2 regions of the Neobacillus sp. KR4-4 genome follow, and region 1 is predicted to be linked to the other one. Evidence: predicted binding sites of a transcription regulator. Region 1 holds the regulator's gene; the other holds the start of a gene.

Region 1 (4,218 bases):
GTATTTCTGTTTTATCGCGAAAAGTTGCAATGGCCCCTACGACCTTATTCCCAACAATAACAGGGACTCGATTAGTTAAAATGGTCATTCCATTTAAATTCTGTTCTTCATCCAATTCAGCTTTACCCGTTTGTAAGAGATCTTTTAAGCGCGTGGTAGACAAATACCTTTCTATATTTACCCCCATCGGATTATCCGGCAGTCCTGCCTTGTGAAACATCTTTAAAGCAGCTCGGTTGACAAGTGTTATCTTTGACTCTTGATCAACCGCGACAATTCCTTCTCTGACGGATTGAAGCATAGCGCTTCTTTCTTCTAATAATTTTGCGATCGCAAACGGCTCAAGCCCAAGTAAGATTTTTTTGATATATCTAGCTAAAATAACAGCCCCAAGAACACCGATTAATAGACCGATCAGGGTTCCAATATAGATCCCAGTTCGGCTCTTTTTGACGGCCTTTTCCACATTATCCAGCGAAATCCCAACGGCCACTGCCCCGATTTGTTTCCCTTTTTCGTCCTTAATGGGTGTAAAAGAGCGTAATGAAGGTCCCAGCGATCCCTTTGATATTGACGCATGCTCTCTTCCTTTTAAAACAGGTCCTTCATCTCCACCCCTGAATGGCAACCCTATTTTATTACTGTCGGGGTGGGATTTTCGAATGGCATTCATATCCATCACGACAATAAAGTAAACATTTGTAACTTTCCTCATTTCATTTGCATAGCTTTGAATGTCCTTTTCATCGCGTTTCCCACTCATCGCCTCAATCACAAGCGGACTATGTGCAACCATGCGAGCTACACTTCTTGCTTGCTCCGCCTGATTCTTTTCCGTCTCTGAAGCAATTCTGGAACTTATAAGTAAATCCGTTATCAACAGCGAAAAAGTAACCACTACACAAACGAATACAATAATCACTGATTTTAAACTCCATCTGCCCCTTCTCATATTTCCCTCCAGCTGTACCGGGTGTCAGGCACCATCTTGATGCACCCCTTGATGACAATGTAATCATTCAGGTAAGTAAAGTAAACGCAAAAAAGCTGCAAAGCTTGCTATGACAGAACTTTGCAGCATTAGAAGCTTTCTTTAACTTATCAGTAATATAGCTCCTGCTAAAATAGGGGTCAGGACCATCGCACTTTTTAAAACGGGCTGAGGTGCAAAGTCCGTAAACTTGGCCCCGACATAAGAACCAATCATGGTTCCTGCCACCACTTCAATTAACAATGGGAAGTTCAAGTATCCTTGAAAATAATAGCCAGCTCCCCCTGCTAAAGCGATGGGCAGAATAACAAGCATGGTTGTACCCACCGATTGTTTAAGCGTAAGTCCCAAGATTAAAAGCAGTCCGATTTGAATGAACGGTGCAGCACCAATCCCAAATGTCCCAGACATCAACCCGGTAACCAAACCGACTAGCGCTGCTTTCTTAATAAGAAGAAGGTTGCTTGGTTCGTCTTTTTTATAGTTTGCCTTAATTTTTTGAACAATAAACAATCGTACGACCAAGATCAAAGCGGATAGAAACAACATCCCTGCGGTTAACCAATGCAAGGAATGGATGGGAATCAAACCAGCTAGCTTTGAACCAAAATAGGAAGCAATCGACCCAAATCCTCCGACAATTAGACCCGTTTTAATCGAAATATTTCCTTGCCGAAAATGACTGTACGCACCTGACAAGGTAGTAAACACCATGGCAGCTAAAGATGTCCCTAAAGCGACATGGATGGGAACTCCAAAAACCACTGTTAAAATGGCAATAATAAAGCCAGAACCTCCTGCTCCGACAAATCCTAATAATACCCCAAGTACAAACATAGTCAGCACGATCGCCAACTTCATCCCCTCCAATTGCAAAAACCCTAGATGTCACTCTAGGGAATGTGTGATCTATAATCCCGATAGTAATCGCTTGCAAATAAACTACCTACATCTTAGTCCAGCCCTCAGTATTTTGATAGATTATGTAATTAAAAAAAGCAGGGTATGAAGCATACAAAAGAGCTCTCCACAAATGTTGTGAAAAGCTCTGCTCTTAACTAAATTACTATTCTTCTTCCTCTAATTCCACCGTCGGATAATGCTTTAAAAAATAAACAAGCGATTGCAGTTCCACTGCTAAGTCAATATGATGGACTCTAATTTGCGGGGGAACATTTAAGCGTGCTGGCGTAAAGTTTAATATTCCCTTTATATTTGCACTCACAAGTCGATCAGTAATCATCTGTGCAACTGGGGCTGGAACCGTTAATATCGCAACGGATATACCCCCCTCAGATAAAACCTTCTCCAATTCATCCATATGATAAACCGGGACCTCGCGAATTTTCGTTCCCATTTTTTCTGGATCCACATCAAAGGCACATTCTATTTTCGTGTTATTATTCTTTAAAAAATTATAGTTTAAAAATGCCGTGCCCAAATTCCCTACCCCTATTAAAGCAACCTTTGTTAATTCATCCTGGTCCAAGGTTTTACGAAAGAAGGAAATCAAATAATTGACATTATACCCATAACCTTTTTTTCCTAATGCTCCGAAATAAGAAAAATCGCGGCGAATCGTGGCTGAGTCGACCTTTACGGCTTCACTTAGTTCGGCTGATGAAACCCTTTGCTTACCGGAAGAATGCAGGTTTTTAAGAAATCGGTAATAAAGGGGCAGCCGTTTGGCTGTCGCCTGTGGTATTTTCATTGTTTCATTACTCATAATCTCCCACACCCCATGGATAATTTAGTTAAAAATCATTTAACTTTTTCGTTTCTCTTAAAATCACCATTTTTACCGCCTGTTTTTTCGACAAGATATGTAGGGCCAATCACCATACCTTTATCAACGGCTTTACACATATCATAAACCGTTAAAGCGCATGCTGACGCAGCTGTTAACGCTTCCATTTCTACACCTGTATTCCCCTTGGTTTTAACGGCTGCCGATATATTTAAGCGATAATTCTCTTCTGTGTCCTGCTCCCAGGAAAAAGATATATTAACCCCCGTTAAGGGGATCGGATGACACATCGGAATCAAATCCCACGTCTTCTTTGCTGCCATGACCGCAGCTACCTGTGCCACTGCTAAGACATCACCTTTTTTTATCGCGTGATTCGTAATTCTATCGTAAATTTCTTTCCTAACTGTAATACTGGAATGAGCAAGTGCCGTCCGTGCTGTTTCTGGCTTATCACTGACATCGACCATTTTTGCTCGGCCTTCTTCATTAAAATGCGTTAATTCTGCCATATAAATAATCCTCCCTTCAAATCATACACTATTTTTCCTTATCTGTCTGTGAAACTTTGAACGAAATTCAAGGTTTTTGCCGATTTAACACCTTCATCCACCTAATCTGCGCCTCAGTTTATTGCCGATATACGGGGAATAAGGTACACTAAACCTATGTAATAGAGGTGAAAAAGAATGATTTTGTTACAGGTTAATCAACTACAAAAATATTATGGTGCTGACCTAATTTTATCGAATATTAAATTAGAATTACAAACTCGAGACCGTGTGGCTCTAGTTGGTCGCAACGGGGCAGGAAAATCAACATTATTGAAGATTATTGCTGGCCACTTGTCACATGATGGCGGTGAAATCATCAAACCAAAAGAAGTAATGATTGGCTATTTAGCCCAAAATACTGGTTTAGAGTCCACTTTGTCGATATGGGACGAGATGTTGACTGTATTTGAACCGCTGCGTTTAATGGAAAAGTCACTTCGGGCCCTTGAAGAGCAAATGGCCGATCCTAATGTATTTGATGATACTGGAAGATACGAGAGAATCCTAAAAGAGTACGACCATCTTCAAGTGAAATTTAAGGAGCAGGGTGGATATCAATACGAGGCAGAGCTCCGTTCTGTACTCCATGGGTTAAATTTCCCTGATAAATCCTTGATGATATCAAGTTTAAGCGGCGGACAGAAAACGCGTCTTGCCCTTGGTAAACTGCTATTAACTAAGCCCGATATCTTAATATTGGACGAGCCGACCAACCATCTTGATATTGATACCCTGTCCTGGCTGGAGCAATATTTACAAAGTTATCACGGGGCCATTTTGATTGTTTCCCATGACCGCTATTTTTTAGATAAGGTGGTTACGCAGGTATATGAAGTCTCCCGTAAGCAAATCCAACGATTCACAGGCAACTATAGTGCCTACCTAGATCAAAAAGCGGCCAATTATGAGCGTGATTTAAAGCTTTT
Region 2 (4,218 bases), on a different contig from region 1:
TTAATAATAGGTCATCGTTGGATTATGAACGAATCACTCTTTATTGGCGAAGGTTTGATACCTTTTGAGCGAATTCTAGAGTGTAATGAGCGAATCTTAGGAAGTAATGGGCGAATTTATTGCGTCAATGAGCGAATTTAAAAAATATCCATTTTTGCATACTTTCCCCCCTCAATGAAAACGATATGGAAAAAGGGGAAATCTGCTGATGAAACTTCTACTGGCATTACTGCTAGCTTTTCAAACTCCTAAAATACTCATTCATCCTTCCATTACCGAAAGCATGCAGGAAACCACCGCGATTATTATTCTGGACAAACCACACACCGAAGAGGAAATCCGACAGCTCCTACAACCTTACAAAGGCGTGAAGCTGCGCCGAATATATCACGAGGCACTGGATGGTTTCTCTGTCCAAGGCAGCGCCGCCTCCCTCGCAAAACTTGCAGCGACGAGCCAGAAACAAATCACCAATGTCTCACCGGTCATACAGTATCAGGCTGAGACCGAGGAAAGTGTGGAGATTATTGGCGGGGAGGAAGTCCGCAGATTTTTCGATAATAAAAATCAAAGACTTACCGGTAAAGGAGTCACGGTTGGGGTGATTGATACTGGCGTCGACTATACACATCCGGATCTCAAGCGAAACTATGCCGGCGGCCGCGATTTGGTCGACAATGACCGTGATCCGATGGAGACGCTTGCCCTCGGTAAGGCGACCATCCATGGGACCCATGTCGCAGGGATCATTGCGGCCAATGGAAAAATCAAGGGCGTCGCCCCGGAGGCAAGAATTGTCGCGTACCGGGCGCTTGGACCGGGCGGGGGCGGAACGACAGAGCAGGTGCTGGCAGCAATAGACCAAGCCATCAAGGATAAAGTTGATATTGTTAATCTTTCCCTCGGAAATGATATCAACGGGCCAGACCTGCCGATCAGCCTTGCCCTTAACCGTGCGGTCGACCGCGGCATCGTGGCGGTGGCGGCCTCGGGGAATTCTGGGCCCAATGTGTGGAGCGTCGGCTCACCAGGAACGGCCTCGAAAGCAATCTCGGTGGGGGCATCAACGCCTACCCTCGAGACTCCATATATATCTATAGTAGGAAGTCGGGAACAATTCCAAATTGAGCCGATGGAAGGCTCGGCCACGTGGAATCTTGATCGTTCCATAGACGTAGCGGATGGAGGGCTCGGCCGACCTGATGAACTGAAACATGTCGATGGGAAAATTGCCCTCATCGAACGAGGCGTCCTAACGTTCACACAAAAAGCAGAAAATGCCCAAAAGGCGGGGGCAAAAGCGGTGCTGATCTACAATAATGTCAGCGGGGGCCGCTTCATGGGAAACCTGGACTCTCAGCTGACCATCCCTGTCGGAGCACTTGCGAAGGGTGACGGAGTTATTTTACAAAAAGAAATAAAAAAACAAACGACCGCGGCAAGGGTGGTGGTTAGCGAAGAGCGGGATCAGCTCGCCGACTTCAGCTCGCGCGGCCCTGTGACAGGCTCATGGGAAATTAAGCCGGATATTGTTGCACCTGGGGTCGCCATTAATTCGACGATTCCGGGCGGCTACCTGTCTTTGCAGGGGACGAGTATGGCTGCACCGCATGTCGCGGGGGCCTGTGCGCTAATCAAGCAGGCCCATCCGGATTGGTCCCCGGAGCAGATCAAAGCAGCGCTGATGAATACGGCAATACCACTGGCTAAATCAAGCACGGCAACGAATCCTAGACAGAGTTATTACCGCACCTTTGAACAGGGAGCCGGCCGAATTCAAGTGGATCAAGCAATCAAAACGAGCACACTCGTATCGCCTAGCAGTATGCACTTTGGGAAATTTACCGAGCAGAGTGATGTCCAGAAAGTCTCCCTCACTGTGGAAAATACGGGTTCGCATACCCAGACTTATTCGTTCGATATCCCGCCGCACGTCGATGGGCTCCACTGGCGGCTCCCGTTATCGTTTACGCTCGAACCGAAACAAACAAAGGACATCACTGTGGAGTTAACGGTTGACCCGAACGTGTTTATGGGAAAAATACAAGACGGCTTCCTCAAGCTCCATGCAGGGACCGCAACCGTTCGAATTCCGTATCTCTATGTCCTGGAGGAGCCGAACTACCCGCGCGTGATGGGCTTTGATTTTACAAATGGCGACAGACCTGGGCAGTATCGGTATGAGGTGTATTTGCCGGGTGGGGCAGAGGAATTTGGAATAGCGTTGTTTAACCCAGAGGATTATCGCTTTGTCGGCTTTTTAGATACGATTACCAATGTGAAAAAAGGACTAATTCATAGGGACATACCGAAGGAAAAACTTCCACGGGAAGGATCGTATCTGGTGAAAGTTTTTGCGAAAAAAGCGAATAAAGAGGATTTTCTCGAACGTATGATTACAATTGAGAAAACACCAGATGAATAATCATGCCCATTATAGGGGAAATGCCTTCTATATTTATGTACCATAATAAAAGTTCATAAAATTGTACCTTTAGTATAATTCTAAACGTTCACAAAATAGACACAAAATAGGCATATATCCTTCACAATTTACAATACAATAGGGATGTTGGATAAAGTTCTGGAATGGAAAATAATTCAGCGAATACTTTGTGGTATAATTCACGTAAATTCATTGACATTGACAGGGTGCTATTGTATGCTAACAAAGGGTGTAAATGATAGGGTTTTCATGTAAAAATATCTATCTGAAGATAGTATTTTGGCTATGAATTTTACCATTGCCCGCTTGACTCTCTCTCCAGAGTGAGGATGTGTTTATATGCGTAAAAACAACCGCAATCCATTTCAAGCTATGGCTTTAATGTCCGCAATTGTCTCCCAATTAGTAGGTTCCATTCTAATAGGTATTTTCTCAGGCAGATGGCTAGATCGTCAGTGGGGCACCGAGCCAATTTTCTTAATAATCGGACTGCTCATCGGTCTTGCAGCGGGCACCTATTCCATGCTTTTATCCATCCGCCATTTCTATTCAGGAGAAAAATAACTATGCCAGATTTCAGAGTTATGTACAACAGGCAGCGCAAATGGATTTTTTACTTGTTGTCCATTTATGTTCTAGGCTGGGGCTTCACATCTTATCAAACCGTATTTTTAGGACTGATTCTTGGGACATGCTTCAGTTATCTGAACCTTTGGTTCTTGGTTAGAAAGACGGAGAGTTTTGATAAAAAAGTAACTGAGGGCAAAAAGCCTAAATCCTTAGGGTCGCTCTCGAGAATGGCGATGGCTGGAATTGCCGCGTTAATCGCCTTGAGATATCCAGAGCAATTCAATATGATTTCCTTAGTGGTAGGATTGATGACATCCTATATTGTCATTATGATAGATTATTTTTACCATGCTTTGCATGTACATAAATGAAGCGGAAGCGAGGTGAGTTTACATGCATCATGAGGCTCCAGAATTTGAATTTATGGGTCTTTGGTTTAATGGCGCAAATATGCTGATGATTACGATTGCTAGTTTAATCGTTTTCTTAATAGCTGTCCTTTCTACACGAAAGTTAGCAATGAAACCCACAGGGATGCAAAACTTCTTTGAATGGGTAATGGACTTTGTAAAAGGGATCATTAACAGCACGATGGACTGGAAAGAAGGCGGAAGATTTCACATCCTTGGAATTACATTAATTATGTATATTTTTGTATCCAATATGTTAGGCCTTCCATTTTCAATCGTGGTTGATGATAAGCTTTGGTGGAAATCACCAACAGCCGACCCAATCATTACTTTGACATTGGCCGTTATGGTATTGGGACTATCCCACTATTATGGCGTCAAGTTAAAAGGTGCAAAGGGTTATGGAGAAGGGTTCTTCGCTCCGATGAAATTCTTATTCCCTTTGAAAATTATTGAGGAATTTGCCAATACGCTGACTCTTGGTCTGCGTCTATATGGTAACATTTACGCTGGTGAGTTGCTTTTATCACTATTAGCAGCAGGATTAGCCCATCAAGGTATTGCCGGTACGATCGCAGCGATTCCGCTGACAATGGTATGGCAAGGGTTCTCTATTTTCGTTGGTACGATCCAAGCTTATATTTTCACAATGTTAACAATGGTTTACTTGGCTCATAAAGTGAGTCACGACCATTAATAATACACCGTTCATTTTTATGAACACTATAAAAAAATAATTTATGTTTCATACATTTAAGGAGGAAAAAAAGTAATGACAGGATCAATTGGTGT

What was found. The regulator Rex, encoded in region 1, represses fermentation and respiration genes when NADH is low (regulators of the CRP and FNR family bind a similar motif). The targets are predictions, from matches to a motif close to TTGTGAAATATTTCACAA.
Region 2: ACE198_RS02475 (AtpZ/AtpI family protein) is a predicted target of Rex. The motif match lies at 2,614-2,631, and genes of this name have one in related genera.

Annotation. Positions count from the first base shown of each region.
Region 1 is NZ_JBHHJU010000040.1:34,788-39,005, forward strand. Features, by position in the region: gene dcuS (DcuS/MalK family sensor histidine kinase) at 1-952, opposite strand, end outside; gene ACE198_RS26060 (sulfite exporter TauE/SafE family protein) at 1,094-1,846, opposite strand; gene ACE198_RS26065 (redox-sensing transcriptional repressor Rex) at 2,058-2,717, opposite strand; gene moaC (cyclic pyranopterin monophosphate synthase MoaC) at 2,753-3,250, opposite strand; gene ACE198_RS26075 (ABC transporter ATP-binding protein) at 3,428-4,218, shown strand, end outside.
Region 2 is NZ_JBHHJU010000002.1:154,197-158,414, reverse strand. Features, by position in the region: gene ACE198_RS02480 (S8 family serine peptidase) at 209-2,425, shown strand; gene ACE198_RS02475 (AtpZ/AtpI family protein) at 2,786-3,010, shown strand; gene ACE198_RS02470 (ATP synthase subunit I) at 3,013-3,387, shown strand; gene atpB (F0F1 ATP synthase subunit A) at 3,410-4,123, shown strand; gene atpE (F0F1 ATP synthase subunit C) at 4,199-4,218, shown strand, end outside.